3 regions of the Cytobacillus solani genome follow, and region 2 is predicted to be linked to each of the others. Evidence: a T-box and tRNA genes for the amino acid it is inferred to sense, from the RefSeq annotation. Region 2 holds a T-box; the other regions hold tRNA genes.

Region 1 (10,649 bases), 2.3 Mb from region 2:
CAGCCCCTAACTACCATTGGCGCTGAGAAGCTTAACTGCCGTGTTCGGGATGGGAACGGGTGTGACCTTCTCGCTATCGCCACTAGACCTATTTATGATGAGGTTTGTTCCCTCAAAACTAGATAATGCTAAAGAAGAAGTTGAGTAATCATTTATGGTTAAGTCCTCGACCGATTAGTATTTGTCAGCTCCACGTGTCACCACGCTTCCACCTCAAACCTATCAACCTGATCATCTTTCAGGGGTCTTACTAGCTTGACGCTATGGGAAATCTCATCTCGAGGGGGGCTTCATGCTTAGATGCTTTCAGCACTTATCCCTTCCGCACATAGCTACCCAGCGATGCTCTTGGCAGAACAACTGGTACACCAGCGGTGCGTCCATCCCGGTCCTCTCGTACTAAGGACAGCTCCTCTCAAATTTCCTGCGCCCACGACGGATAGGGACCGAACTGTCTCACGACGTTCTGAACCCAGCTCGCGTACCGCTTTAATGGGCGAACAGCCCAACCCTTGGGACCGACTACAGCCCCAGGATGCGATGAGCCGACATCGAGGTGCCAAACCTCCCCGTCGATGTGGACTCTTGGGGGAGATAAGCCTGTTATCCCCGGGGTAGCTTTTATCCGTTGAGCGATGGCCCTTCCATGCGGAACCACCGGATCACTAAGCCCGACTTTCGTCCCTGCTCGACTTGTAGGTCTCGCAGTCAAGCTCCCTTATGCCTTTACACTCTTCGAATGATTTCCAACCATTCTGAGGGAACCTTTGGGCGCCTCCGTTACTTTTTAGGAGGCGACCGCCCCAGTCAAACTGCCCACCTGACACTGTCTCCTGCCCCGATCAGGGGCATGGGTTAGAATTTCAATACAGCCAGGGTAGTATCCCACCGATGCCTCCACCGAAGCTGGCGCTCCGGCTTCCAAGGCTCCTACCTATCCTGTACAAGCTGTACCGAAATTCAATATCAGGCTACAGTAAAGCTCCACGGGGTCTTTCCGTCCTGTCGCGGGTAACCTGCATCTTCACAGGTACTATAATTTCACCGAGTCTCTCGTTGAGACAGTGCCCAGATCGTTACGCCTTTCGTGCGGGTCGGAACTTACCCGACAAGGAATTTCGCTACCTTAGGACCGTTATAGTTACGGCCGCCGTTTACTGGGGCTTCAATTCAGAGCTTCGCGTGAGCTAACCCCTCCTCTTAACCTTCCAGCACCGGGCAGGCGTCAGCCCCTATACTTCGCCTTGCGGCTTCGCAGAGACCTGTGTTTTTGCTAAACAGTCGCCTGGGCCTATTCACTGCGGCTTTTCAGGGCTATTCACCCTAAAAAGCACCCCTTCTCCCGAAGTTACGGGGTCATTTTGCCGAGTTCCTTAACGAGAGTTCTCTCGCTCACCTTAGGATTCTCTCCTCGCCTACCTGTGTCGGTTTGCGGTACGGGCACCTTATCCTCACTAGAGGCTTTTCTTGGCAGTGTGGAATCAGGAACTTCGGTACTATATTTCCCTCGCTGTCACAGCTCAGCCTTCACGCAAACGGGATTTTCCTCGCTTGCAGCCTAACTGCTTAGACGCACATATCCAGCAGTGCGCTTACCCTATCCTCCTGCGTCCCCCCATTGCTCAAACGGAGTTTGGTGGTACAGGAATATCAACCTGTTGTCCATCGCCTACGCTTTTCAGCCTCGGCTTAGGTCCCGACTAACCCTGAGCGGACGAGCCTTCCTCAGGAAACCTTAGGCATTCGGTGGATGGGATTCTCACCCATCTTTCGCTACTCATACCGGCATTCTCACTTCTAAGCGCTCCACCAGTCCTTGCGGTCTAGCTTCAACGCCCTTAGAACGCTCTCCTACCACGGACATCGTAGATGTCCATCCACAGCTTCGGTGATACGTTTAGCCCCGGTACATTTTCGGCGCAGAGTCACTCGACCAGTGAGCTATTACGCACTCTTTAAATGGTGGCTGCTTCTAAGCCAACATCCTGGTTGTCTAAGCAACTCCACATCCTTTTCCACTTAACGTATACTTTGGGACCTTAGCTGGTGGTCTGGGCTGTTTCCCTCTTGACTACGGATCTTATCACTCGCAGTCTGACTCCCATGGATAAGTCTTTGGCATTCGGAGTTTGTCTGAATTCGGTAACCCGATGGGGGCCCCTAGTCCAAACAGTGCTCTACCTCCAAGACTCTTTCTACATGAGGCTAGCCCTAAAGCTATTTCGGAGAGAACCAGCTATCTCCAAGTTCGATTGGAATTTCTCCGCTACCCACACCTCATCCCCGCACTTTTCAACGTGCGTGGGTTCGGTCCTCCATTCAGTGTTACCTGAACTTCAACCTGGACATGGGTAGATCACCTGGTTTCGGGTCTACGACCACATACTCATTCGCCCTATTCAGACTCGCTTTCGCTGCGGCTCCGTCTATTCAACTTAACCTTGCATGTAATCGTAACTCGCCGGTTCATTCTACAAAAGGCACGCCATCACCCATAAACGGGCTCTGACTACTTGTAGGCACACGGTTTCAGGATCTCTTTCACTCCCCTTCCGGGGTGCTTTTCACCTTTCCCTCACGGTACTGGTTCACTATCGGTCACTAGGGAGTATTTAGCCTTGGGAGATGGTCCTCCCTGCTTCCGACGGGATTTCTCGTGTCCCGCCGTACTCAGGATCCACTCTGGAGGGAACGAAGTTTCAACTACAGGGCTTTTACCTTCTCTGGCCGGCCTTTCCAGACCTGTTCATTTACCTCGTTCCTTTGTAACTCCGTGTAGAGTGTCCTACAACCCCAAGAGGCAAGCCTCTTGGTTTGGGCTAATCCCGTTTCGCTCGCCGCTACTCAGGGAATCGCGTTTGCTTTCTCTTCCTCCGGGTACTTAGATGTTTCAGTTCCCCGGGTCTGCCTTCAATACCCTATGTATTCAGGTAAAGATTCTATCCCATTACGGATAGAGGGTTCCCCCATTCGGAAATCTCCGGATCAAAGCTTACTTACAGCTCCCCGAAGCATATCGGTGTTAGTCCCGTCCTTCATCGGCTCCTAGTGCCTAGGCATTCACCGTGCGCCCTTTCTAACTTAACCTACTTCGGTCAATGATCAACTGCGCATCTCGGCGTCAGCTCTCTCGCTGTGCTCCTCACGTACTGAGTACGTTCCGGTGCTCGCTCGGTCGCTTCCTTGATCTGCTTGTTGCTCATTGCCCTCATGGTTTACACTCTTACTTGGTTTTAAAAACTCAATATAAGAGAAAAAACTAAGATGGCGATTACTCGGTTATCTTCTTTATTGCATTATCTAGTTTTCAAAGAACAAGGCTACTGATTTCAATCACAACGTGATTAAGCTTCGTAGCTATTCATCATGCTGCCTTGCGACGAGCTGAGGTTTATCTTCCTCGAACTACTGCGGCGCAGGAGCAAAATAATATGAGAGATTACTCTCTCAAAACTGAACGAACAATGAAACGTCTTTTAATGAAGTTAGACTTCATTTCATCCTTAGAAAGGAGGTGATCCAGCCGCACCTTCCGATACGGCTACCTTGTTACGACTTCACCCCAATCATCTGTCCCACCTTAGGCGGCTGGCTCCTTGCGGTTACCCCACCGACTTCGGGTGTTACAAACTCTCGTGGTGTGACGGGCGGTGTGTACAAGGCCCGGGAACGTATTCACCGCGGCATGCTGATCCGCGATTACTAGCGATTCCGGCTTCATGCAGGCGAGTTGCAGCCTGCAATCCGAACTGAGAATGGTTTTATGGGATTGGCTAAACCTCGCGGTCTTGCAGCCCTTTGTACCATCCATTGTAGCACGTGTGTAGCCCAGGTCATAAGGGGCATGATGATTTGACGTCATCCCCACCTTCCTCCGGTTTGTCACCGGCAGTCACCTTAGAGTGCCCAACTGAATGCTGGCAACTAAGATCAAGGGTTGCGCTCGTTGCGGGACTTAACCCAACATCTCACGACACGAGCTGACGACAACCATGCACCACCTGTCACTCTGTCCCCCGAAGGGGAACGTCCTATCTCTAGGATTGTCAGAGGATGTCAAGACCTGGTAAGGTTCTTCGCGTTGCTTCGAATTAAACCACATGCTCCACCGCTTGTGCGGGCCCCCGTCAATTCCTTTGAGTTTCAGCCTTGCGGCCGTACTCCCCAGGCGGAGTGCTTAATGCGTTTGCTGCAGCACTAAAGGGCGGAAACCCTCTAACACTTAGCACTCATCGTTTACGGCGTGGACTACCAGGGTATCTAATCCTGTTCGCTCCCCACGCTTTCGCGCCTCAGTGTCAGTTACAGACCAGAAAGTCGCCTTCGCCACTGGTGTTCCTCCAAATCTCTACGCATTTCACCGCTACACTTGGAATTCCACTTTCCTCTTCTGCACTCAAGTCTCCCAGTTTCCAATGACCCTCCCCGGTTGAGCCGGGGGCTTTCACATCAGACTTAAGAAACCACCTGCGCGCGCTTTACGCCCAATAATTCCGGACAACGCTTGCCACCTACGTATTACCGCGGCTGCTGGCACGTAGTTAGCCGTGGCTTTCTGGTTAGGTACCGTCAAGGTACCGCCCTATTCGAACGGTACTTGTTCTTCCCTAACAACAGAGTTTTACGATCCGAAAACCTTCATCACTCACGCGGCGTTGCTCCGTCAGACTTTCGTCCATTGCGGAAGATTCCCTACTGCTGCCTCCCGTAGGAGTCTGGGCCGTGTCTCAGTCCCAGTGTGGCCGATCACCCTCTCAGGTCGGCTACGCATCGTCGCCTTGGTGAGCCGTTACCTCACCAACTAGCTAATGCGCCGCGGGCCCATCTGTAAGTGATAGCCGAAGCCATCTTTCAGCTTTTCTACATGAGTAGAAAAGGATTATCCGGTATTAGCTCCGGTTTCCCGAAGTTATCCCAGTCTTACAGGCAGGTTGCCCACGTGTTACTCACCCGTCCGCCGCTAATCTTTGGGAGCAAGCTCCCTCAGATTCGCTCGACTTGCATGTATTAGGCACGCCGCCAGCGTTCGTCCTGAGCCAGGATCAAACTCTCCAATAAAGAGTAAGATTAGCTCTTAAGTTTTAAAACTTGAATTAACGTTGACGTTTTTTGTTCGTTCAGTTTTCAAAGAGCAACTTTTGGAGCGGGTGAAGGGAATCGAACCCTCGACAACAGCTTGGAAGGCTGTGGTTTTACCACTAAACTACACCCGCATTATTATTTATAAATGAAATCGAATGGTCGGGAAGACAGGATTCGAACCTGCGACCCCTTGGTCCCAAACCAAGTGCTCTACCAAGCTGAGCTACTTCCCGGATTAGATTAAGAGGTCGAAGAGGAAAGTTTATTTCATCCCTGCTTCTAACTTCCGAATTCTTATATTATAAATGGCGCGCCCGAAAGGAGTCGAACCCATAACCTTCTGATCCGTAGTCAGACGCTCTATCCAATTGAGCTACGGGCGCATTTATTAAAGCAACTTTTATATCATATATTAAATCAATTTAGTTGTCAATATATTTTTTGGTGCGGCCGAGAGGACTTGAACCTCCACGGGGTTGCCCCCACTAGGCCCTCAACCTAGCGCGTCTGCCATTCCGCCACGACCGCATTTAAATAGCGACAAAGTTAATCGTATCAATATTTTATAAAAAAGTCAATAATCAATCATGCGGGTGAAGGGAGTCGAACCCCCACGCCTTGCGGCGCTAGATCCTAAGTCTAGTGCGTCTGCCAATTCCGCCACACCCGCATATTATAAATGGTGAGCCATGAAGGACTCGAACCTTCGACCCTCTGATTAAAAGTCAGATGCTCTACCGACTGAGCTAATGGCTCTAAATAAAAAAATGGCTGGGCTAGCTGGATTCGAACCAACGCATGTCGCAGTCAAAGTGCGATGCCTTACCGCTTGGCTATAGCCCAATAATATTCTCAAAACAAAAATGGCGGTCCGGACGGGACTCGAACCCGCGACCTCCTGCGTGACAGGCAGGCATTCTAACCAACTGAACTACCGGACCAAAATTGTCATTCCATTGCATTTTCAATTAATACAAATTACCGAAAACCTATGGATGACCCGTACGGGATTCGAACCCGTGTTACCGCCGTGAAAGGGCGGTGTCTTAACCGCTTGACCAACGGGCCACATTAAAATTTCGCTGGCGGAGAAGGAGGGATTTGAACCCTCGCGCCGCTTACGCGACCTACACCCTTAGCAGGGGCGCCTCTTCAGCCTCTTGAGTACTTCCCCAAAATAAAAATGGCTCCGCAGGTAGGACTCGAACCTACGACCGATCGGTTAACAGCCGATAGCTCTACCACTGAGCTACTGCGGAATAGTACATATCATCTTTTTGACTCTTCCTATTATAAAAACCTGCCTATTAAAAGTCAAGAATGTTTTTCAAAAAAATAACCCTTTTAGTAGCACCTTATCTAAAAGACAAACCTTTTATATTTTCCCTTCATTCTTCTTAACTAATTTTCCCCTGCACTTTCCGCAAACGTATTTTTGTGTATTTATATTTCTTCTTCTATGATACTCTTGCCCACAGTTCTTACAAGAATAGATAATAATCTTCTTATCTCCATTCCTCCGATTATCCCCTGGCAGTGGTGAGCAAAAACGAGGAGCTCCAACAGCTTTCATTAATATCTTGAAATCTCGATCCTGGTGTTTATACCCTTTTCCCTCTATATGCAAATGATAGTGACAAAGTTCATGCTTTATAATGCCACATAACTCTTGATACCCTAGCTGCTCTAAATATTTTCGATTTATTTCTACATGATGGGTACTCAACATATATCGTCCGCCAGTTGTTTTAAGTCTTGAATTAAAGTAAGCCTTATGTCGAAATGGTTTACCAAATTCCACTAAAGAAATTTCTTCAACCAGTCTTTGTAACTCTAAATCATCCATCTTCCTCTTACCCCTAAGAAATATTGTCAACATGACAACCTATTATAGCATACATTATATATACCTTTTGATCTGAGGAGGTACTCATATGCCTGTATGGTTTCAAAATCAAATCCAACGTGCTTTCTACGAAAAAGATCGTAATCAAATAAAATTGTTAAACCAATGCTGGTTTTTCTACAGAAAAAAACACTGCTCATAGAAAGGCGAAAGCGCCTTGATCATCGCCGTACAAACTGGAAGGGCCGTGACTGAGATATAGGAGACACAATGAGCGATAGCGAATTGATGTCGACTTATCGTAGGGAGGGGACCTGAAGTTTGATAGGCGATAGGCGCTGCAGCTAGACATCACGAAAGGCGGAGGTAGCTTGTTCACCCCCGACAAGCATAAGACAAATCGGCAGGAAGGTTGTTCTTTAACCTTCTTGACGAGTTGGCTTATGACCTCGAGCCCCTAGCCACCGTAGCTAGACAATTAGAAAGGCGGAAGCGCCTTGCCCACCACCTACAAGAATGGAAAAAGCCCTTGCAAAGTGAAATATTTTCACCTGCAAGGGCTTGGCTATTGTTTAAGCCTCAACAATTTTTTTATTCATTTGGCGGGAGCATTGTTAATGATACTCTTCCTTTATTTTTATCAACAGAATCAACCCATACGGTAACTACGTCGCCTACTGAAACGACGTCAAGAGGATGCTTGACGAATTTTCGGCTTAATTTTGATATATGAACAAGTCCATCCTGCTTTACTCCAATATCAACAAATGCACCGAAATCTACTACGTTTCTGACGGTACCTTGAAGCTCCATTCCGAGATTTAAATCTTCAAGCTTAAGGACATCCTGCTTTAATAAAGGTTTAGGCAAATCATCACGGGGATCCCTTTCAGGTCTTACAAGTGCATCAATAATATCCTTTAACGTTAATTCCCCAATCCCTAACTCTTCCGATAACTGTGCAACATTCAATCCAGAAAGTGATTCCCTTAAAGCTGGACTCCCTAAATCAGCTGTTGTAAAACCAAAATTATTAAGCAGTTTCATTACTTCAGGATAACTTTCCGGGTGGATACCTGTACGATCCAACGGCTCTGTTCCATCTATGATTCGCAAGAAACCGATGGCTTGCTCGTACGTTTTAGCACCAAGTCTAGGAATTTTCTTTAGTTGTTTCCGATTCGAGAATTTGCCCTCTTCCTCACGCTTTTTCACGATGTTATTGGCAACCGCTTTAGACAATCCAGCAACATACTGAAGTAACGATGACGAAGCTGTATTTACGTTGACACCAACCTGGTTAACTGCTGTCTCAACAACAAAGCTTAATGATTCGGTTAATTTTTTTTGGGAAACATCATGCTGGTACTGCCCTACACCAACAGACTTAGGATCAATTTTTACGAGCTCTGCCAATGGGTCTTGAAGTCTGCGGGCAATTGAAACCGCACTTCTTTCTTCCACCTGCAGCTCAGGAAATTCCTCTCTCGCTAGATCTGATGCGGAATAAACACTCGCTCCAGCCTCATTTACAATGAGATAGAAAATTTCTTCATTTAGTTCTTTCAAAATATCTGAAATAAACTGTTCTGTTTCCCTTGAAGCCGTTCCATTACCAATGGCAACCATTTCCACCTTAAATGTCTTTAATAAATTAATAATTTGTGATTTGGCCTCTTTCGTTTTCGAGACAGGCGGATGTGGATAAATCACAGATATTTTAAGAACCTTTCCTGTTTCATCCACAACTGCTAGCTTGCAACCTGTTCGATAGGCAGGGTCAACAGCTAATACCACCTTGCCTTTTAATGGAGGCTGTAATAATAAATTTCGTAAATTCTCGGAGAAAATCATGATAGCCTGCTCTTCAGCTTTCTCCGTTAATTCATTTCGAATTTCTCTTTCAATGGATGGCTGAATTAGACGCTTATATCCATCCTCATAGGCTTCTTTCACAAATACAGCAGCGGGTGATTGCTCATTTTTAACCCACTTTTTATGAAGATATCTTAAAATAAACTCTACATTCGGCTTCACGCTTATTCGCAATATATCTTCTTTTTCTCCTCGATTAAGCGCTAACGTCCGATGCGGAACTATTTTTGCTAGTGGCTCCTCATATCCGTAATACATTTCATACACTTTCTTCTCATCATTTTTTTCGTCTTTAACAGCAGACTCGATTGTTCCGGTTTTTATCGTTTCATGACGAATCCACTTCCTGCTTTCTGCATCATCCGATACCCATTCAGCAATGATGTCCTTTGCCCCTGTAATAGCTTCTTCAACCGTTCCTACTTCTTTTTCTTCAGAAAGAAATTCGGCAGCCTTCTCGTTTACTGGTAGAGAAGTCGGAAAAGTAAGCAGCCATTCAGCAAATGGTTCCAAGCCCTTTTCCTTTGCTATCGTTGCCTTTGTTCGGCGTTTCTGTTTATATGGACGATATAAATCTTCTAACTCTTGAAGCTTACTCGCTTTTTGAATCTGTTCATTTAAATCATCCGTTAATTTCCCTTGCTCTTCGATTAATCGAACAATTTCCTCTTTCCGTTGCTCAAGATTCTGTATGTACTGCCAGCGTTCCATTATATCTCGAATTTGAACCTCATCTAAAGCTCCCGTTAACTCTTTCCGATAACGGGCAATAAATGGAACAGTATTCCCCTCTTCAAGAAGATTAATTGTATTCTTCACTTGTTTTAGCGATAAGGATAGCTCCGATGTAATCATATCTAATATTTGTTCTTGCCTATTTACTATTTTCTCCAAGGTTTTACCTCCAGCTTTTTAGGTCATCATCTTATCTTATCAAAATCTTGCTCGAGTTTCATACTGCCGCACTTCAATAGCAAATAAGCTTATCTTGTTTGTAAGATAAGCTCAAAATAAGCTTCCTGTCACGAACGCTATTCTGGATTCTTTTCCTTTGCGTTAATTGCTTCCCTTAACTTTTTTATTGCCTTTCTTTGCAGGCGTGATACGTGCATTTGCGAAATAGCCAGTCTTTCCCCTGCTTCCTTTTGACTCATATTCTCTATATACGTATATTGAATGACACTTCTTTCACGTTCAGTTAGTACATGCAATATTTTTTCAAGTACAAGAATTTGGTTTATTTTCTCATAGCCTTCATCTTCATTCCCTACAATGTCATGTAATGTTGTTGTCCCACCTTCAGAATCAGCATCAATCGAATGATCTACAGAAAGCGCATGATAGCTTTTGCTAATTTCCATTGCTTCTAATATTTCCTCTTCTGATACACCAACAACATCGGCAATTTCAGCCATTTTCGGGGACCGCTGCAACTGGATGGTTAGTTCATCAATTGTCGATTTTATTTTTGGACCCAATTCCTTTATCCTGCGAGGTACATGAACACTCCAAGTTTTATCACGCAAAAAACGTTTAATTTCTCCGATTATCGTTGGTACTGCGAAGGCTTCAAAATTCTTCCCATAGGTTTCATCATATCTTCGAATCGCCCCTAATAATCCAATTAGACCAACTTGAGAAATATCTTCATGAAAAGATTTCCCTTTCGAATATTTACGCGCAATAGACTCCACCATCTTTCGATAATGGAGGACAAGTAATTTCTGTGCCTCTTCATCTTGTTCAAGTTGGAAAGCCTTTATGAGTCTATTAATTTCTTCAGGAGTTATCTGGTTAGGTTGAGATTGTCTTGACATCCCTCTCCACCCGCTCTCCCTCAAGGTAT
Region 2 (10,649 bases):
CATTTTATAAATAAAAAGACCGACAATTGTCCTTGTCGGTCACTCTAATTAAGGTTCATTCTTTTTTCTCTTCTTTTTCAACAAGATATTTAAGCATAGATAATTTGTTGTTCCAAAATTTCTCATAGTATGATAGCCAGTGTTGAACTTCTTCCAATGGCTCGGGATTCAACTGATAAATTTTTTCTCTGCCTTCTTTTCGCCCATAAACTAGTTTTGCTTCTGATAGGACATGTAGATGTTTGGCAATAGCTGTACGGGTCATCGGAAAATGTGCTGTAATTTTTGAAATAGGCATTTCCTTTTGAGAAAGCAGCCTTAGAACCTCTCTGCGTGTAGGATCAGCAATCGCTTGAAATACATCATAGTTTTGTGCTGCTTGAGACACTTAGCTCTCAACAACCTTTTTAAGCTTCTCTGTAATTCCAACCCAGCCTTGATTCATACGATCGCGAATAACTGATGCTTGTTCACCCGCTTTTGGTACAACAGCGTCCACTTCTTTCCATCCGCCATGAATGAGAGTAAACTCCGTTTTACCACCCAAATCTTTCAAAATAAATGAAACAATCCATCCATCTTTATCCCATGAAAAGGAGAGTCGGTTGGGTACATCTAGTTCTAACACCTTGCATGGGGATGGTCCAAATGGTGATTGAATATGAAATTCATGACCTACCTCAGGTTGAAAATCATTTGGCATAAACCATGAAGCAATCCCTTCTGCATTTGCAACTTTATCCCACACCTTTTGAATCGGCGCCTCAATAATTACTTTTTGTTCGATATCTTTTACTTTTTTTTGATTTGACATATTTACGCTCCTCTAAGTAGAAAATATAACACCTTTTGGTTTCACTTATAATAATATAACACCTTTTAGTTTCACGTCAAGCTGTTTTATATTTTACCTAAAATGTCCAAAATAGTACAAAAAAGGAGCTTAGATGCAGCTCCTTTATAAGTCTATTTTATTTTTTTCATAAAAGAAGATAGAGATAACTGGCTATTTATAACAGTTTCTCCCGTTTTTACAAAGCCGAATTTTTCATAGAAATGAATAGCTGGTATATTTTTTGAACCAGTGGACACTATTAATGTTTTAATCCCCATAGCATTTCTTTCGATATACTCTAAGAGCCCCTTTGCAATTCCTTTTCGAAAATGGGATGGATGTACCATCAGTCTGTGAATATCAATGATGTCCTTTTCACACTTAAAAGAAAGGACACCGCTTAACTCTTCATTTATGTAATATCCAATGAATGTTTCTCCACAATGCATTAATGCAGGGATCGAATCCTTTAAAGGCGGGATATCAAAATAGCCGATTATTTCAGCTTCTATCTCATATGATGGAATTTGAATGTTCATTACATTTTCAGCATTCCGTTTATTAGTAATCTCAATTTTTTTAATCATTGCTCTTCCCCCTCTTATATACCTATAACTAATTAAATTATTTCATCATTCCTCCATCAACACTTAATACATGCCCATTAATAAAATCAGATTCATCTGAAGCGAGGAATAAATAAGCATTAGCAATATCTTCTGGTTTCCCTAACCGGCTACTCGGTGTGATTAATTTTATTTGCACAAGAATATGTTCGGGAATCGTGCTAATCATATCAGTCTCGATAAAACCTGGTGCAACTGCATTTACATTTATTCCTTTTCTCCCTAATTCTTTTGCCCATGTTTTCGTTAATCCAATAACACCTGCTTTGGCTGCAGAATAATTGGTTTGCCCAAAATTCCCTCCAACCCCTGCAACAGAGGAAGTATTGATGATTTTCCCCTTTTCTGCCTCAAGCATGTATGGAAGAACTGCTTGTGTACAATGAAAAACACCAGTTAGATTTACATCAATCACTTTTTGAAAATCCTCTATCGTCATTTTTTGTAAAGTTGCATCCCTTGTAATTCCTGCATTATTAATTAAAATATCGATTTTACCAAATACCTCTATTACATCTCGGATCACGTGATCAACACTTTCACGATTAGCCACATCGGCTTGGAAAAATAAAATGTTATGTCCATTTTCTTGTTCTTTTCCCGCTTTATCATTATAATCGACAATTGCTACATTTGCCCCTTCTCTAGCAAAAAGCTTAACAGCTTCTAAACCTATGCCACTTGCACCACCAGTAATAACAGCTGTTTTCCCTTGTAATCTCATATAAACCACCCTTTAAAAGTCAAAATTCAGAATTTACACAATTCTAGTTTACCATACTTATAAAAAAAGATTGTGATTAAATGTTAGAAGATTTTTGTACGTCTACTAAAAATAATTCACTCATAGCTACCGTTAAAACGTAAACAGGAATATCAAACAAATATAACAGAAAATGCTTGGAAATTATCCAAGCATTCTTTGTTCATTCACAATCAACCGTGATTTCGCTTACGAATTGATCTAATATACCCGTTTTCCATACATAAATTAAACAATTTGACTTAAGAAGCTTTTACCTTGTTAGACTCTAAAGATGCTCCATTCCCTTGAATATGGAGATAATAAAATCCATAAATAGCTGAAAACAGTAATAAACTCCCCGACAAAATGTAAACTAATCGAACACCGATTAGGTCTGTTAAAACGCCAATTCCAATAACCGATAAAATAAAAATAAGCTGGACTAGCGTTGATCGTGCAGCTAGGATTTTTATCAATGTTTGATCATCTATACTATTTTGAAACATCGTCTCCTGTGCTAAGTCTCTTAATTGATACGCTGGACCCATTAAGAGAACTAGCACTAATGCTAGATACGGGGTAGAAACAAATCCATAAAAAAACGTGAGCAGCCCAAATAAGAAAGAACCTGCAAGCATAAAAAGAGTTAAGCGACCTTGCATCCATTTTGAAAATCGAAAGACAAGTAAACCTCCTATAATAGTACCTAGATAATACCCGCCATTAATATATCCCCACCACATTTCTCCTTTTCCTAACGCTTCCTTTGCAAAGGTTAAAGTGACAGCACCTATCCATATCGTTCCAACCCAGGCTTCCATTAAATCCATGATAACTAAGATTCTTAACCCCTTATGTTGAAAAAGATGTTGCCATCCGCTCGTGATTCTTGCTAAAAATCCGTCTTGAGATTGAATAGTAACTGACTTTTGTACCTTCACTAATAATAAACTGACGATTGAAGTGATTAGTAGTCCAAATGTGAAGGCTAAGGTTGTATCTTTCCCAAAAAATGCAAGCAACACGCCGCCAAATGTCCATCCTGCAAATAAAAAAGTTTGATCCACACTGGAAATGAGGCTATTTGCCTTCACCCTCGTACTTTCATGGACAATCGATTTTACTAAAGTGCTTTTAATTGGAGAAAAAAATCCATTAAAAAATGAAATACTAGCTAATACCATAAAGACAATTACTAATATAGTCGTCGTCAGTTCTATTTGAAAAAGGATAAATAATCCCGCAAGCAACAGGAGTTGACTTATCTGAGCAAACATCAATAAATGTGTAGGCTTATATCGATCTGATACGGCTGGCAAAATAAGCCCGCTACCCATCCTTGCGATGAAACTTACTAAGGTGACCGCTGCTGACAATGCAGTAGAGTCCGATTCATTATAAAGATGTAATACAACAACCATTGTATATAAAGCAAATCCGAGATTCGTTGAAGTTTGACTGACTAATAAAGCATAAAAGGATCGGTTCAATGGAAAACTCCTCTTCTATTAAGTGAAAATTGTCTCAGTTATTGAATTCACCTGTGTCCTTATTATCCCCCACATATCGTTTGATCGGTCTCCTGGCATTGCATGTGGATTGATTAGTAACTGAGGATGATTATTATTTTTATATGTCTCCTATCTATAAATGAAGCAAATGTGAATATCATAAGAACAAAAAGGATGAGAAACCAAATCATACAATTCACACGCCTTATTTTTCCATTTTATCATAGAATATGATTGTTTTGATAACTTAGTTATTTTCTTTAGTTACGTTTACATTTCTTTTGGTGCTTCAATTCCTAATAGTCGTAAGCCCTCTTTTAGAACAATTTGAACTGCGAAAACGAGTGATAATCTTGCTTGTTTTCGCTCATGATCATCTAAAATGCGAACTGATCCATAGTATTTATTAAATGCCTTGGAAAGTTCGAGTACATATTTGGCAATTTGTGATGGATCATATTCATTAAAGGCACGCTTAATTACGACTGGAAAAGCCATGAGATTCTTTATTATTGACCATGCTTCATCATCGGTAATGTCGGCAAACTTCTCATTACTTTCCTCATATTTCCCCTTTTTCAATATGGAAGATGCACGTGCATGTGTATATTGAACATATGGACCGGTTTCTCCTTCAAATCTCAACATATCTTCAATAGAAAATTCAATATTATTTAATCGATCGTTTTTTAAATCATGGAATATGACGGCACCGACGCCAACCTGACGAGCAACCGTATCTTTATATTCCAGCTCTGGATTCTTCATAATAATGTTTTTCTTGGCTATATTAATCGCATCAATTAAGACTTGCTCCAATAATACAACTTTTCCTTTTCTTGTTGACATTTTCTTACCATCCTTTAACATCATTCCAAAAGGAATATGCATAAGTCCTTCATGCCATGTATAACCCATTCTCATTAATACTTCGAATAATTGCTTAAAATGGAGTGTTTGCTCATTCCCTACAACATATAGTGACTTAACAAATCCGTAATGATTTTGCCGATAAATTGCTGCTGCTAAATCACGGGTTGCGTAGAGAGTGGTTCCATCTTTTTTCTTAATTAAACAAGGAGGTGAATCATTGTTTATTTCTACTATTTTTGCTCCTTCTGATTCTTTTAATAACTGCATATCGTCAAGCAGGTGAACTACTTGCTCCATTTTATCATTGTAAAAAGCCTCGCCATGAGTTGAATCAAAGTTCACACCTAATAATGTATATATTTTCGAAAACTCTTTCAATGATTCATCTCTAAACCATTTCCATAATTCTAAAGCTTCTTCGTTTCCTTCTTCTAGCCTCTTAAACCACAGTCTCCCTTGATCATTTAAATCAGTATCCTGTTCAGCCTCTTCATGGAATTGAATATACAATTTTAACAGCTCTTTGATCGGATTTTGTCTTACCTTTTGCTCTTCACCCCACTTTTTATAGGCTACAATTAACTTTCCAAACTGCGTGCCCCAATCACCTAAGTGATTTATTCTAATTGGCTTATACCCACATTTTTCAGACAAGAGTGCAAGTGCGTTCCCAATTACTGTGGAACGTAAATGTCCCATTGAAAAAGGTTTTGCAATGTTTGGGGATGAAAAATCAATTGTTATAACGTTCTGATTGCCAATGTTTATATCTCCATACTTTTCTTTTCTTGAGATGACTTCCTGAATAATTCGTGAGGATACTTCACTTTTATTTAAAAATACATTGATATAGCCACTAGCTGCTACTGCATTCTGGAAACAGTTTGACAGCTCTACGTTTTGTACGAGTTCAAGTGCTATGTTCTGTGGTGACTTACGGTAAATATTAGCCAATTCAAAACAAGGAAAGGCTAAATCACCCATATTCGCAAATTTAGGTATTTCAATCATATTCAGTAACTTACTTTTCTTTAAATGATCTTTTAATTGATCGTATAGAACATCTGCCAATGCCATTTTATAATCCATTTCTCTTTCCTCCTCAAAATAAAAAAATCCCGTCTCTTTTTCCTAAGAAAAAGAGACGGGATTCCTATTAACCCGCGGTACCACTCTACTTGTTTTATAAAAACCACTCTATTTGATAACGGGGTTCACCCCGACTTCCCCTAAGACGTGTATTCAGGAAAGCATCTCCAAAGTGCGGTTCACTTTTTGCTCCATGATCAGGCTTCCACCATCCCTGACTCGCTTTGCCGTTACAAAAAACTACTCTCTTTGTCATTGATTTTTAAGAAGTATTTTAAATCATTATAGCCATTCTTATATAAATTGCAATACTTATTTGTATATTTAAAAAACCACTTGATAAATAAGTTATGAATCCCATCCATTTCAAAAGTAGAAATTATTGCATTAGTTTAGATATTTTCCTGTGATCGACTGCTCCTTATTGATAATCTGCGAAGGTGTGCCTTCGAACACCACCTGGCCACCTTTGCTGCCTCCGTCCGGTCCCATATCGATGATCCAATCCGCTTGGCTGATAACATCAAGGTTGTGCTCGATAACGATTACCGTATTACCCGCCTCCACAAGCCGTTTCATGATCTCAAGAAGGTGACCAATATCTGACATATGAAGGCCAGTCGTAGGCTCGTCCATCACGTAGATGCTGCCCTTTTTATGCAACTCACTTGCTAATTTGATGCGCTGGCATTCACCGCCTGAGAGCGTGCTGAGTGGCTGACCAAGTGTAATATAATCCAGCCCCACATCACTTAACGCTTGGAGCTTGCGCACGACCTCTTTCAGCTGAAAGTAATTCAAAGCCTGCTCCACAGTCATCTCCAGCACTTCTGCAATTGACTTGCCGTTCAGCTTGTATGCGAGCACCTCTTCTTTGAACCGTCTTCCATCGCATACCTCGCATGGCAGCTTTACACTGTCGAGGAATGCAAGGTCTGTATACACTACACCCAGCCCTTGGCAGTTCTCGCAAGCCCCCTTGGAGTTGAAGCTGAACAAGCCTTGATTGACCTTGTTCTCGGAAGCAAATGCCTTGCGCACATCATCCATAATACCCGTGTAGGTTGCGGGATTCGAGCGTGTTGACACTCCTACCGCTGATTGGTCAATGACGATCGCATCCGGATGCTGGCCAAGGAATACTTTGTTAATCAGCGTACTCTTGCCCGAACCGGCAACACCCGTAACAACTGTCAGCACTCCAGTTGGAATATCTACACTCACATTCCTGAGGTTGTGCATTGTTGCATCCTTGACAGACAGCTTGCCGGATGGTTTCCTGCAATCATGCTTCAACTGAAGCGGCCTCCTCATATGAGTGCCTGTCAAAGTACCTGCCTCCAGCAAACCTTGAAAGCTTCCTTCATACACAATGGTGCCGCCACGGCTGCCTGCATGGGGTCCGACGTCGATGATATGATCCGCCAACTTGATCACGTCGGGATCATGCTCGACAACAATCACAGTATTGCCCTTGTCGCGCAGCTTTTGAAGCAATTCATTTAACCTGTGTACATCACGGGGATGCAACCCAACGCTAGGCTCATCAAAGATGTAAGTGACATCCACTAGGCTTCCGCTCAGATGCTTTACCATCTTTACGCGCTGCGACTCTCCTCCAGACAATGTATCAGTCTCACGGTCAAGAGTTAAGTAGTCTAGTCCGATATCTACCAAATGCTGCAGCCGCTCCATTAGCGACTTGACAACTGGAGCGGCCGTCGCGTCGACAATCTCCCGAACGACGCGGATGAGCTGTCCGACCTCCATGGACGACATCTCCGCAATGTTGAGTCCATTAATTTTGCAGCTAAGCGCAGCCTGACTGAGCCTTGCTCCGTGGCAGCTGGGGCATGGACCCTCAGAGATGTACGGCGCAACAGCTTTTTGTGTACGCTCGGATTTGGTCTTCACATCCCGCTTGATGTATTTGTTAGTGAACTTCTCGATAATTCCTTCTACTGTAATATTCGTTGCCTTCCCTGCGAAATCCATCTTCACTTTTCTTGCTTTGCCATACAGTAGCTGTTTCAGTTCTTCATCCGAATAATCGCTCACCTTCTTGTCAGGATTGAAGAAACCTGATTGCACGATCATCGACCAATCCCATCCGCTCACCTTATAGTCAGGCAGCATAATTGCCCCTTCATTCAACGACTTTGACTTATCCAGCGCCATGCTCATGTCTACTCCTAATTTCCTACCGATCCCGTTACATTCGGGACACATGCCTTGAGGATCGTTAAACGAGAACATGTTCGCTTGACCAATATAGGGCTGACCCGCTCGGGAGAAGAGAAGGCGGAGAATAGGAGAGATATCGGTAATCGTGCCCATCGTGGAATGGGAACCACCACCCAGCCGCTTCTGATCTACAATAACAGCCATGCTTAGATTCTCGATCGCGTCCGCATCTGGCTGCGGATAGCGGGGCAGGAAATTACGCACAAACATGCTAAAGTTCTCATTCAGCAATCTCGTGGATTCAGCGGCAATTGTATCAAATACAATGGAAGACTTGCCTGATCCAGATACCCCCGTGAAGATTGTGATCTTCCGCTTGGGAATACGTAAGGATACATTCTTGAGATTGTTTTCCCTTGCAGCCGAGATTACGATATATTCCTGATTAGATTCACTCATGATTACCATCCTTCCGATTGTGTTATTCTACTTTTTATCGCATTGTACCATACATCGTGCATAGAAAGTCTGGCAAACTTGCCAATGTTATTGTTCTATTCAGGGAGTGATCCGATTGCTTTTTGGAAAACTCATAGTGTAATCAAAAATGATAAATTGTATATGTAAAGCTTAGACAAGGGCGATCATCTTTAACCATAAACCAAGTACGTACTTGTTCCAAAATAAAACGGCTGCAAGTACATGCGGCCGTTTTGCTTTCATTCATCAAGCAGGATGCATCAGCAGTACCCGCTAAATTATATTGGTTAAAATTGAATTTTACAAATATTACGGTATTGTTACAAGATTTAGTGTTCAATTTTTTTAATCAATTGATGTGATAAAACCTCATTAACAAGTGCTATAGCCATTCCTGGGATACTATGTGCCATCCATATTGTTTTAATTTCAGTTTCGATCATTTTTATTTGTAATTCAAATCCCCTAGTTATATCCAAGATGCATTATTTAGCTGACCACTCATATTGAATATCAGGTAAGTTTTCTTCATTTTCATACCCTCTGCCTATCATTTCAAATCCATGCTTTTCGTAGAATCGTTGAGCTTTTTCATTTACTTCGAATGTGTACAATGTTAATCTTCCACTTGATTGTGCTTTTACTCTATCCAACAAGGTTTGGCCGATACCAATACCTTGAAACTCTATATGTATGTAGAGTTGATTTATTTCTCTATCATTATATGCAATCATTCCAACAACTTTTTCATCGATAAGCGCTAAGTCTACTTGAAAATGATCAGTTAATATATGATTTAAAAAATATAAGTGATTGTCAAAACTATGAGTTTCTTTCTGACCAATCGCCAGTTCCTTGCATTCTCGCCACATTTCCACCGTTTGTTTTGCATACTTAGGAATATATTTTATAATTTTGATATTGTTTTGTTTCACTTTCAGTCCTCCACAATTTTTTTGTATCATCCCAAAAAATATCATTAATAAAAAATACTCATTTTCATAAAGCACATTGGAATTAAATATTTTATTTGGCGCTTTTCTTTCCTCCCGCTGATCTAGCTTTTACGAATGATCATCCATTTAGAATCAAATAATTAATAATAATAAATTTATTATCTAGATTTCTTTATTTTTTGATCATAAGCTGGGGAGATTAACTCTCATTACCGCTTCCAGTAAACTCTACATAAAAGGGCTGATAACGATCATCCAAACAGTATTCTATTCTTTGTCTAAAATTCTTCCAAGTTACCATTTTACCCAAAAACAATGTATTACAGATTGATCGATCAAAGTTTTGAAAAATACCACAAAATTTGGTCACTTCAATTTCTATGCCCGATTCTTCTTTTGTCTCCCTGATTGCTGCTTCCTAAGTGATTCCCCTTCTTCCAATCGCCTATTTACAGACTTTTAATATTATAAATATTATAAAAAAGAGTCATTATTATAATGTTTCTTTATTGATTTGGTTTGCAATATCAAGAATTAATCTGCTGTTTAATTCTTCTTTCATCTTTTTTTCTGCCTCGATCATTACATTTTCAATTAAGCAATCTCCATTTTGTAAATCTTCATGATCAAAAGAACAATTAAACAAAGATGTCTTTCCTTCAATTGCATGTATAACATCTAAAAAAGTGATTTCATTAGACTGTCTTACAATGCTATATCCACCCTTTACACCAGGGATGGATTCAATTAATCCTGCTTTCACAAGTTTTGTTAAAATCTTAGATAGATAAGTTGGTGAGAGATTTTGAATTTTGGCTAATTGTTCTACACCAATCGTTTTTCCCTTTGGTTGTAAAGTTAAATAAACCATAGTGTGTAATGCATAATTTGTGGCTCTTGAGTATTTCATCACTTCTCTCCTTTATAAATACATTAAAGACCTTTAAAGACTGTAATTGATCTTAAAATAAATAAAAAAAAATATCAAGAGAATTCTATTATTTCTAATAATCACTGTTTGATTTTGCTGCAAAAGTTCTAGTTCAGCGAAAATACGGACAATCGCTAAAGTCCAACACTTCATAATTTTACCAATATTTTTAAATAATAATGAATTTTCGTTCATTTTGCGTTAGAATTTATCAAAAGGGAGGTTATGGGGAGGTTTCATTTTTGTTATTAAAGAGAAATTTTAAACAGCAGACAATAAATGGGGTTCAAATCGGAAACGGTACAGTAGCATTTCGAGGGGTACATTTAAATGTTCATTGTTTCGTTGTTGATGGTGTTTTAATTGATACGGGAGCAAAATCATTAGAACAGCAATTTATGTCATTTTTTAAACAACAG
Region 3 (10,649 bases), 2.4 Mb from region 2:
TAGAACAATGGAAATTGCATAAGCTGATCCGAGCATACGAATCGCCTGCATTATACAATAGACAACCCCTACCCCAAGGAATCCACCTAATAAATAGATCTTATTCACATTTCCAACAGAAAACAGCTGTGTGTCGTCCATAATGATAAAAATTGGGAAAGATGTAAATAAACCTAACCCCAAGACTAAAGTAGTTGTCGCCCACATACCAACCTTTTCACTTACTCTTGTATTAAAGACCGTCTGCAGGCTAATGAATACACCAGCCATTATAGCAAACAACATTCCTTTCATGTTTCTCTGCCTCCTGCCTTATTCATAAATATTTCCATCAGCAAGTTTCTTCAGTCGCTGTATATCCTTTATATACAACGAACCTTTTTTTCGTTGTATAATCCCTTCCTTGCTTAGTTTGTGAATGACTCGATTTAAGTGACGGTAGCTTGTACCAATAAGATCTGCGATATCCATCAGATTTGATGTTTGCATTTCACTGTAAAAAAAGAGATCCTTCTCTTTCTGTTGACAGAGACAATAAGTAGCTTGCAAGGCGTATATCAACTGGATAGAGCATGTTTAAACTTGTGGCATGTGATTCCGTATAGAATTTTTCTGTGACAATTGCTAGTAAAAATTTCAGGAAATCAATTTGATTCGTTTCCATCCCTCTTAATTCGGCAAAATGAACACCAATAACTAGCCCTTCACTAACAGCTTCAACCGTGTTAAATACCTCTGTTCTTTTTACATATTCTATATCCCCAATTACAGCCAATGGTGTTTTGAAACGTACAATTAACGTCTTACCTTCTGGAGATGTTGTGAAAATTTTCACCTTCCCCTTCACAAGGAAATACATATGCTGAATTTCTTCTCCCTTTAAACATAAGATTTCTCCTTGCTGAAAGTGATAGAGAGACATTTTTCTTTTCACTTCTTCTGAAAAAATTGGATTCAGCCCAAACTGCTCTAGACATTCTAATAACTGATTTTTATCTATTATTTCCTTCACAATTTTCTCCTTTTTACAATTTAAATATAGTCACTCCTGCTATCATCATAACCATTCCGATTACTTGATGAATCGTAACATGAATTTTGTTCATACCGAAAAGCCCCTTCGCATCCACCATAAAGGCACATAGCAGCTGGGCGATTAACAGTATAGCAATCGCTAAAGACATGCCAAGTAGATTAATCGCTGTCATTTCTCCAACAACAATTACAACACCAAACATTCCTCCAAGCACATATATAAAAGGAACCTCTTTAAATCCCTTTCTTCCATCCCGAACAAATAAATAGATAATGGCAGAAAAAGTTAACCCAACGAGATGAACCATCGTGGTTGTATGCCATGGGCTAAGCTCCTCACCTAGTCTTGAATTAAATACACCTTGCAGAGAAATGAATATCCCAGCAATAATGGCAAATAAGACACCTTTCACACTTTCTCCTCCTAACATTTCTTTCTATTAAAATACAGAAGGAGAATACAAAAAAGGACAAATGTCCCTTTGTATAATAAAAGAGGCTCCATTTCTATCTAGAAAAGAGCCTCTTTCTGCTTATCCTGCAGCTTTTTCAGAGAATTGACTGTTGTAAAGATCGGCATAGAACCCATTACCTTCAAGAAGTTCTATATGTGTTCCTTGTTCAATCACTTTGCCTTGGTTCATGACAAGAATTAAATCGGCATCTTTAATTGTTGAAAGACGGTGAGCAATTACAAAGCTGGTACGTCCTTCTAATAACCGATTCATCGCCTGTTGAATAAATACTTCTGTCCTAGTATCTACACTAGAAGTTGCCTCATCCAGTATCATAATTGGCGGATCTGCAAGAATCGCTCGTGCAATCGTCAGAAGCTGCTTTTGACCTTGCGAAATATTAGATGCTTCTTCATTTAATACTGTCTCATATCCATCTGGCAGTGTACGAATGAAGTGATCGGCATGGGCTGCTCGTGCAGCTGCAAAGATCTCCTCATCTGTTGCTCCTTCTTTTCCATAAGCAAGATTGTCTTTAATCGTTCCATTAAAAAGCCATGTATCTTGAAGCACCATTCCAAAGCTTTTTCTAAGATCTCTGCGTGACATATTCCGTGTATCAAGACCATCAATCTTTATCTTTCCGCCATTCAGTTCATAAAATCGCATGAGGAGGTTAATCATCGTCGTTTTTCCAGCACCAGTTGGTCCAACGATGGCTACCGTCTGACCTGGTGAAACATTGATATTCATATCTTTTATTAACAATTCTTTCCCATATCCAAAATCCACATGTTCAAAGGTAACAGCACCCTTTGCACTCATTAACGTTTCTGATGTTACTTCTTTCTTTTCTTCTTCTTCATCAAGAAGTTCAAAAACACGCTCAGCAGCCGCAACAGTTGCTTGAATAATATTTGCAATATTAGCAGTTTGTGTTATCGGCTGTGTAAATTGCTTTGAATAAGTAATAAATGCCTGAATATCCCCAATGGTAATGGCTCTCTGCGTCACTAATATCCCGCCGACAACACTAATGATGACATAGCTTATATTCCCAATAAAAAACATGATTGGCATAATAATCCCCGATATGAATTGAGCTTTCCTTCCTGCATCATACAATTCCTCATTAACAACATCGAATTGCTTTAACGCCTTTTCTTCATGCCCAAATGCTTTTACTACTTGATGACCTGTGTACAGTTCTTCTATATGTCCATTTAATTGACCAAGAGTCCGCTGCTGATCAGCAAAATGTTTTTGTGATCTTTTCAAAATTGGTCCGATAGCAAACATTGACACTGGTAAACTAATAATTGCAATTAACGTCAGGATTGGGCTGATTGAAAGCATCATAATAATAATCCCGATAATCGTAACAATGGAGGTAATGAACTGTGTTAAGCTTTGCTGAAGTGTACTGCCGATTGTATCAATATCATTCGTTACGCGGCTTAGCGTTTCTCCGTTCGAACGGCCATCAAAATATTTAAGAGGCAATCTCCCCAATTTTTCATTTACATCCTCCCTAAGATCATACACCGTTTTTTGAGCAACACTAGACATGATATATTGCTGCAAATAGCTAAACAAACTGCTAAAAACGTATAGTCCGGCTAGTAAAAGTAGGATTTGCCCAATTTTTGTAAAGTCAATCTCCGCTCCAGGAACCCCCTGAAACTTCCCATATGCACCTTCAAATAATTCCGTTATCGCTGTTCCCATAATTTTTGGGCCAACAATCATGAAGATTGTACTCAAGATGGCCGCAACAAAAACAGCAGCCAATTGGTACCTTCGAGGCTTCAAATAGGCCAAAAGACGTCTCAATGTCCCCTTAAAATCTTTTGCTTTTTGCCCCATCATCATCATGCTTCCGCCACCTGGACCTTGCCCCATCTGTTGGCTATCTTGAGGTTTTTTCTTCTTGCTCATGCGATCTCCTCCTCTGAAAGCTGTGAAAGGGCGATTTCTCGGTAGACATCATTCGTCTCAAGCAGCTCCTGATGTGTCCCAATCCCTGCAATTCGTCCATTTTCTAAAACGATGATACGGTCAGCATCAACGACTGTACTGATCCTCTGCGCAACAAGCAGCATAGTTGCATCCTTTGTTTCATCTTTTAGTGCTTGACGAAGCTTTGCATCTGTCTTGAAATCAAGTGCAGAAAAACTATCATCAAATATATAAAGATCTGGTTTTCGAACAAGAGCTCTAGCAATCGACAATCTTTGCTTCTGTCCTCCCGATAGGTTGGATCCGCCTTGTTCAATTTCTGACTCATATCCATCTTTCATTTGCTGTATAAATTCTTCTGCTTGTGCAATTCGAGTGGCTTGTTCAATCTCATCTTGTGAAGCATTTGAATTTCCAAAGCGAATGTTCTCAGCAATTGTGCCAGTAAATAGCATTGCCTTTTGCGGCACAAAGCCAATTTTTGATCGTACCTCGCTTTGTGGGGCTTCTCTAATATCAACCCCATTCACACGAATAGAACCGCTAGTTACTTCATAAAAACGAGGAATCAAATGGACGAGCGTTGATTTTCCTGAGCCTGTCCCCCCAATAATAGCTGTTACTTCACCCCGCTTGGCTGTAAAACTAATATCTGTCAATGCAGGTTCTTCAGCACCAGGATAACTAAAAGTCACATGTTCAAACTCGAGTGTCCCTTGCTCACGATCTGCTTTCAGTTTTCCTTCATCAAGAAATGCCGGTTTCATATCAAGCACTTCATTGATCCTTTTTGCTGATACTGCTGCACGCGGAATCATAACAAACATCATAGAAGCCATAACAAGCGCGAACATAATTTGCATAACATATTGGATAAACGCCATTAAGTCCCCTATTTGCATGGCCCCATTATCAATACGAATTCCACCAAACCAGATAATCGCAACAACAGTCAAGTTCATAACAAGCATCATCACAGGCATCATAAACGCCATTACTTTATTCACTTTAATTGAGACATCTGTCAGTTCTTTATTTGCTTTCTTAAGACGTACTTTCTCCTGTGGTTCACGATTAAACGCCCGTATCACTCGAATCCCTGTTAAATTTTCACGTAAAACAAGATTTAAACGATCCAGTCGTTTTTGAACAGTTTGAAAAAGTGGCATCCCTTTTTTAAAAATAAAAAGAATTGAACCAATCAACACAGGCATTGTGATAACAATGATAATGGATAATTCTGCATCCTTTGAAACAGCCATAATGATTCCCCCGACTAACATAATCGGTGCGCTTACAACCATACGAAGCATCATGATGACTACTTGCTGGATTTGCGTAATATCATTTGTTGTTCGTGTAATGAGTGATGCCGTTCCAACCTCATCAAATTCCTGCAGTGAAAATTTCTCCACATGATTAAAAACCTTTCGCCGAATATCACGACCAAGTCCTATTGCAGCATTAGAAGAATAATAGCTGGCAATAACAGAAGCGATAGCACCTACTGCTGAAACAACAAGCATTAAACCGCCAATCTTCCAAATATAAGGGGTATCCCCTAAAACAACTCCTTTATCCACGATATCTGCCATCAGTGTAGGCAGAAAAAGTTCAGCCATTGATTGTACAAAGACAAGTCCTAAAACTGCTAAAATAATCCACTTATAAACGGATAAATGCTTCAGTAATTTTATCAATTCATTTTCCCTCCTTGATCTGTCACTTGGGATTCTAAATAGGCTGATAGAAGCAAATGTGATTCAAGCAGTTCTTCATACTGTTTGTCTGTTAACTGCTCCATAGCAGATTGAAATAGCTGATGAATTCCTCCATCTTGAAGGTGCATCCTTTTTAAAAATGCCTTCCCTTTGTCCGTAATCTTTAACTCCATCTCACGTCGGTTCCCTTCCACTTGCTGACGGTTTAAAAACCCTTCCTGAGCAAGACCATCCACAGCATGGCTCAGCGTGCTTTTAGGAAGAAAAGTTTGTTCTCCAACTTTTTTTTGTGTCAGTTTCATTTCTTTATGTAGAGTTAGTGTCATCAATATCGTATATTGCGGGACAGATAGCCCATTCTCAACGGCAATTTTTTGAACGAAGCGCACAATATTTTTCTGCACACTCCAAAATGAACGCAATAATTGTGTTGAGCGTACTAACTTTTGATTTTCATGTTCCATTAAACATACCCCTTTCATCACTACTTGATAGTTCAATAATGGACAGTTCAATATAGGAGTATTTAAATTTACACCTTTTTATTTTTGCAGTCAAGCGATAGCAAATTCCAAAGATAAACTTTCGGTGTCCAAAAACATAAAAAGACCAGCTAACTGTTTATTAGCTGGTCTTTTATTAGACTGATTTTTAGAAATCCTTAGATTTAGATTTTGAAGGCAATATATATCCTTCTCCTTTTTCATATAACTTCAATAATTTTTGAATGAAGCTTATCCTAGGGACAACATAGTAAACAACAACTGCTGAAACAATACTTATTAATGCTCCTGCAGCGACATCAGCAGGATAATGCACGCCTACCCACATTCTTGATATTCCTACTAAGATAGCGGCTATCATCCATAAAAAGCCGTACCCTTTTTTAAAAAGCCAAAAGGTCATACAAAATGAAAAGAAAAGTATGGTATGGTCACTTGGAAATGAGTTCCCCACTGTCTTTTCTATTAATTTATTCACATTGGCCAGTTCAGCAAAAGGCTGATAGTTTGAATGGAATGTTCCTGCTAGTTTTCCTATGATTTCAGCGAAAATAAAAGTAATTCCTGCACTTATTACCATCATTCTATTCTTATACTCACGAGTAAACCAATAAACGATCGTTGCCAGTGCTAAAAGATATACTGTATATTCAGCAATGAAAATAAACGGAGGGTTTAAGAATGTGTATTCTTTCCCTAAGTCGTTAATCATTCTAAATATATTAATGTTCGTTTCTGTAAATGACATTAGCTGCTTTCCCCCCTAATTTCTTTCTTATACTACAATTATGTCCCATGCGCTGTAAATGGAAAATTTGTTTACCTTACATTTGCTTACATTTTTGTAAGGTAAGAGTTTAAACCAATAGGTTAATAACTATTGCATAGAATTAACAAAACAATTAAAAAATAGATAACTAACTATATCTCAATGACATGGTTAGTTATCCATTTTTTAAAATCGCCATTTCCTATAAGAATTAGGCTAGCTATCTATTCATAAATGATGGGCCTAAATGGACTCGAACCATCGACCTCACGCTTATCAGGCGTGCGCTCTAACCAGCTGAGCTATAGGCCCGCATTATGGGGCGGCTGATGGGAATCGAACCCACGAATGTCGGAACCACAATCCGATGCGTTAACCACTTCGCCACAACCGCCAAAATAAAATGGCAGGGGTAGTAGGAATCGAACCCACACTGAAGGTTTTGGAGACCTTAGTTCTACCTTTAAACTATACCCCTATAAATGGTGGAGGGGGGCAGATTCGAACTGCCGAACCCGAAGGAGCGGATTTACAGTCCGCCGCGTTTAGCCACTTCGCTACCCCTCCATAAGCTTTAAAACATGCCGGCCAGAGGACTTGAACCCCCAACCTACTGATTACAAGTCAGTTGCTCTACCAATTGAGCTAGGCCGGCATAGTAAATATTAGTATATTATTTAACTCCAATATATTTATAGCGTCGTCCTGATCTCAGAAAGCTTTTACAAGCAGCAGCTCGATCAGTACGCTAAAGTATTTCAAGAAGCATATTCGATCGTGCTCTACCAATTGAGCTAGGCCATCATCATATAAATGGTGGCTCAGGACGGAATCGAACCGCCGACACAAGGATTTTCAGTCCTTTGCTCTACCGACTGAGCTACTAAGCCATATATTGTTTTATTTCCTAAACATTGATTGCATTAAAAACTGTGCGGCAAAGCCCTTTGGTCTTTGTTGCAAATTGAAAGTTTTCTATTCATGGAAGCATTGCTTCGCAGGTAAACTTTCAATTCTCTACCAACTGAGCTACTGAGCCAAATACAAATAAAAAAATAGCGGTCCGGACGGGACTCGAACCCGCGACCTCCTGCGTGACAGGCAGGCATTCTAACCAACTGAACTACCGGACCAAATTATTATACCAAATGAAGTGGAGGAGGAAAGGGGATTCGAACCCCTGCGCGGTTTGACCCGCCTGTCGGTTTTCAAGACCGATCCCTTCAGCCGGACTTGGGTATTCCTCCATATTAAATAAGTAGCGGCAGAGGGGATCGAACCCCCGACCTCACGGGTATGAACCGTACGCTCTAGCCAGCTGAGCTACGCCGCCAAAATATTATTTTAAATCTATGGTGGAGCCTAGCGGGATCGAACCGCTGACCTCCTGCGTGCAAGGCAGGCGCTCTCCCAGCTGAGCTAAGGCCCCATAAATAATAAAAAATCGGGAAGACAGGATTCGAACCTGCGACCCCTTGGTCCCAAACCAAGTGCTCTACCAAGCTGAGCTACTTCCCGTTAAGAATATGGCGCGCCCGAAAAGAGTCGAACCCATAACCTTCTGATCCGTAGTCAGACGCTCTATCCAATTGAGCTACGGGCGCATTTATTCAAATAGTACTGAGAAGTGATCTAAACTCAATGGGAAATTGGAGCGGAAGACGGGATTCGAACCCGCGACCCCCACCTTGGCAAGGTGGTGTTCTACCACTGAACTACTTCCGCACATAAAAGACAAATAATGGTGACCCCTACGGGATTCGAACCCGTGTTACCGCCGTGAAAGGGCGGTGTCTTAACCGCTTGACCAAGGGGCCCATATTAAATTAGACGAAAAAAATAGCCCAACATTAGGGCCTAGCCTGGCGGCGTCCTACTCTCACAAGGGGACAGCCCCTAACTACCATTGGCGCTGAGAAGCTTAACTGCCGTGTTCGGGATGGGAACGGGTGTGACCTTCTCGCTATCGCCACCAGACTATTGTTAGTTAAAGGATTATTCCTTCAAAACTAGATAACAGACAGACATCATGTATTTCATTTTGGTTAAGTCCTCGACCGATTAGTATTTGTCAGCTCCACGTGTCACCACGCTTCCACCTCAAACCTATCAACCTGATCATCTTTCAGGGGTCTTACTAGCTTGACGCTATGGGAAATCTCATCTCGAGGGGGGCTTCATGCTTAGATGCTTTCAGCACTTATCCCTTCCGCACATAGCTACCCAGCGATGCTCTTGGCAGAACAACTGGTACACCAGCGGTGCGTCCATCCCGGTCCTCTCGTACTAAGGACAGCTCCTCTCAAATTTCCTGCGCCCACGACGGATAGGGACCGAACTGTCTCACGACGTTCTGAACCCAGCTCGCGTACCGCTTTAATGGGCGAACAGCCCAACCCTTGGGACCGACTACAGCCCCAGGATGCGATGAGCCGACATCGAGGTGCCAAACCTCCCCGTCGATGTGGACTCTTGGGGGAGATAAGCCTGTTATCCCCGGGGTAGCTTTTATCCGTTGAGCGATGGCCCTTCCATGCGGAACCACCGGATCACTAAGCCCGACTTTCGTCCCTGCTCGACTTGTAGGTCTCGCAGTCAAGCTCCCTTATGCCTTTACACTCTTCGAATGATTTCCAACCATTCTGAGGGAACCTTTGGGCGCCTCCGTTACTTTTTAGGAGGCGACCGCCCCAGTCAAACTGCCCACCTGACACTGTCTCCTGCCCCGATCAGGGGCATGGGTTAGAATTTCAATACAGCCAGGGTAGTATCCCACCGATGCCTCCACCGAAGCTGGCGCTCCGGCTTCCAAGGCTCCTACCTATCCTGTACAAGCTGTACCGAAATTCAATATCAGGCTACAGTAAAGCTCCACGGGGTCTTTCCGTCCTGTCGCGGGTAACCTGCATCTTCACAGGTACTATAATTTCACCGAGTCTCTCGTTGAGACAGTGCCCAGATCGTTACGCCTTTCGTGCGGGTCGGAACTTACCCGACAAGGAATTTCGCTACCTTAGGACCGTTATAGTTACGGCCGCCGTTTACTGGGGCTTCAATTCAGAGCTTCGCGTGAGCTAACCCCTCCTCTTAACCTTCCAGCACCGGGCAGGCGTCAGCCCCTATACTTCGCCTTGCGGCTTCGCAGAGACCTGTGTTTTTGCTAAACAGTCGCCTGGGCCTATTCACTGCGGCTTTTCAGGGCTATTCACCCTAAAAAGCACCCCTTCTCCCGAAGTTACGGGGTCATTTTGCCGAGTTCCTTAACGAGAGTTCTCTCGCTCACCTTAGGATTCTCTCCTCGCCTACCTGTGTCGGTTTGCGGTACGGGCACCTTATCCTCACTAGAGGCTTTTCTTGGCAGTGTGGAATCAGGAACTTCGGTACTATATTTCCCTCGCTGTCACAGCTCAGCCTTCACGCAAACGGGATTTTCCTCGCTTGCAGCCTAACTGCTTAGACGCACATATCCAGCAGTGCGCTTACCCTATCCTCCTGCGTCCCCCCATTGCTCAAACGGAGTTTGGTGGTACAGGAATATCAACCTGTTGTCCATCGCCTACGCTTTTCAGCCTCGGCTTAGGTCCCGACTAACCCTGAGCGGACGAGCCTTCCTCAGGAAACCTTAGGCATTCGGTGGATGGGATTCTCACCCATCTTTCGCTACTCATACCGGCATTCTCACTTCTAAGCGCTCCACCAGTCCTTGCGGTCTAGCTTCAACGCCCTTAGAACGCTCTCCTACCACGGACATCGTAGATGTCCATCCACAGCTTCGGTGATACGTTTAGCCCCGGTACATTTTCGGCGCAGAGTCACTCGACCAGTGAGCTATTACGCACTCTTTAAATGGTGGCTGCTTCTAAGCCAACATCCTGGTTGTCTAAGCAACTCCACATCCTTTTCCACTTAACGTATACTTTGGGACCTTAGCTGGTGGTCTGGGCTGTTTCCCTCTTGACTACGGATCTTATCACTCGCAGTCTGACTCCCATGGATAAGTCTTTGGCATTCGGAGTTTGTCTGAATTCGGTAACCCGATGGGGGCCCCTAGTCCAAACAGTGCTCTACCTCCAAGACTCTTTCTACATGAGGCTAGCCCTAAAGCTATTTCGGAGAGAACCAGCTATCTCCAAGTTCGATTGGAATTTCTCCGCTACCCACACCTCATCCCCGCACTTTTCAACGTGCGTGGGTTCGGTCCTCCATT

Evidence for each region. The T-box of region 2 lies ahead of argS (arginine--tRNA ligase). A T-box ahead of a tRNA ligase gene usually reads a tRNA of that ligase, here a tRNA-Arg.
Region 1: it encodes a tRNA-Arg, which carries the amino acid that the T-box ahead of argS (arginine--tRNA ligase) is inferred to sense. The anticodon was not compared.
Region 3: it encodes a tRNA-Arg, which carries the amino acid that the T-box ahead of argS (arginine--tRNA ligase) is inferred to sense. The anticodon was not compared.

The regions. Positions count from the first base shown of each region.
Region 1 covers NZ_CP041305.1:1,378,122-1,388,770, forward strand. The annotation lists rRNA gene rrf (5S ribosomal RNA) at 1-87, opposite strand, end outside; rRNA gene FI644_RS06895 (23S ribosomal RNA) at 155-3,087, opposite strand; rRNA gene FI644_RS06900 (16S ribosomal RNA) at 3,508-5,058, opposite strand; tRNA gene FI644_RS06905 (tRNA-Gly) at 5,140-5,213, opposite strand; tRNA gene FI644_RS06910 (tRNA-Pro) at 5,239-5,315, opposite strand; tRNA gene FI644_RS06915 (tRNA-Arg) at 5,389-5,465, opposite strand; tRNA gene FI644_RS06920 (tRNA-Leu) at 5,525-5,610, opposite strand; tRNA gene FI644_RS06925 (tRNA-Leu) at 5,671-5,752, opposite strand; tRNA gene FI644_RS06930 (tRNA-Lys) at 5,763-5,838, opposite strand; tRNA gene FI644_RS06935 (tRNA-Gln) at 5,851-5,925, opposite strand; tRNA gene FI644_RS06940 (tRNA-Asp) at 5,947-6,023, opposite strand; tRNA gene FI644_RS06945 (tRNA-Glu) at 6,079-6,150, opposite strand; tRNA gene FI644_RS06950 (tRNA-Ser) at 6,166-6,256, opposite strand; tRNA gene FI644_RS06955 (tRNA-Asn) at 6,267-6,341, opposite strand; gene FI644_RS06960 (SprT family protein) at 6,458-6,928, opposite strand; gene cmpA (cortex morphogenetic protein CmpA) at 7,017-7,130, shown strand; gene FI644_RS06970 (Tex family protein) at 7,520-9,658, opposite strand; gene sigB (RNA polymerase sigma factor SigB) at 9,835-10,620, opposite strand; gene rsbW (anti-sigma B factor RsbW) at 10,598-10,649, opposite strand, start outside.
Region 2 covers NZ_CP041305.1:4,259,371-4,270,019, reverse strand. The annotation lists gene FI644_RS21475 (ArsR/SmtB family transcription factor) at 56-388, opposite strand; gene FI644_RS21470 (SRPBCC family protein) at 389-814, opposite strand; gene FI644_RS21465 (GNAT family N-acetyltransferase) at 967-1,422, opposite strand; gene FI644_RS21460 (beta-ketoacyl-ACP reductase) at 1,460-2,185, opposite strand; gene FI644_RS21455 (MFS transporter) at 2,467-3,696, opposite strand; gene argS (arginine--tRNA ligase) at 3,988-5,679, opposite strand; T-box leader at 5,728-5,944, opposite strand; gene FI644_RS21445 (ATP-binding cassette domain-containing protein) at 6,067-8,322, opposite strand; gene FI644_RS21440 (GNAT family N-acetyltransferase) at 8,829-9,308, opposite strand; partial or broken gene FI644_RS26975 (NUDIX domain-containing protein) at 9,499-9,743, opposite strand; gene FI644_RS21430 (Rrf2 family transcriptional regulator) at 9,793-10,209, opposite strand; gene FI644_RS21425 (MBL fold metallo-hydrolase) at 10,473-10,649, shown strand, end outside.
Region 3 covers NZ_CP041305.1:1,484,462-1,495,110, forward strand. The annotation lists gene FI644_RS07445 (DMT family transporter) at 1-294, opposite strand, end outside; gene FI644_RS26795 (helix-turn-helix domain-containing protein) at 313-489, opposite strand; gene FI644_RS07450 (Crp/Fnr family transcriptional regulator) at 491-1,012, opposite strand; gene FI644_RS07455 (DMT family transporter) at 1,026-1,448, opposite strand; gene FI644_RS07460 (ABC transporter ATP-binding protein) at 1,569-3,428, opposite strand; gene FI644_RS07465 (ABC transporter ATP-binding protein) at 3,425-5,149, opposite strand; gene FI644_RS07470 (MarR family winged helix-turn-helix transcriptional regulator) at 5,146-5,634, opposite strand; gene FI644_RS07475 (undecaprenyl-diphosphatase) at 5,822-6,421, opposite strand; tRNA gene FI644_RS07480 (tRNA-Ile) at 6,681-6,754, opposite strand; tRNA gene FI644_RS07485 (tRNA-His) at 6,761-6,836, opposite strand; tRNA gene FI644_RS07490 (tRNA-Trp) at 6,847-6,920, opposite strand; tRNA gene FI644_RS07495 (tRNA-Tyr) at 6,926-7,009, opposite strand; tRNA gene FI644_RS07500 (tRNA-Thr) at 7,025-7,097, opposite strand; tRNA gene FI644_RS07505 (tRNA-Phe) at 7,257-7,332, opposite strand; tRNA gene FI644_RS07510 (tRNA-Asp) at 7,502-7,575, opposite strand; tRNA gene FI644_RS07515 (tRNA-Ser) at 7,597-7,689, opposite strand; tRNA gene FI644_RS07520 (tRNA-Met) at 7,702-7,775, opposite strand; tRNA gene FI644_RS07525 (tRNA-Ala) at 7,796-7,871, opposite strand; tRNA gene FI644_RS07530 (tRNA-Pro) at 7,887-7,960, opposite strand; tRNA gene FI644_RS07535 (tRNA-Arg) at 7,970-8,046, opposite strand; tRNA gene FI644_RS07540 (tRNA-Gly) at 8,093-8,167, opposite strand; tRNA gene FI644_RS07545 (tRNA-Glu) at 8,185-8,259, opposite strand; rRNA gene rrf (5S ribosomal RNA) at 8,303-8,419, opposite strand; rRNA gene FI644_RS07555 (23S ribosomal RNA) at 8,484-10,649, opposite strand, start outside.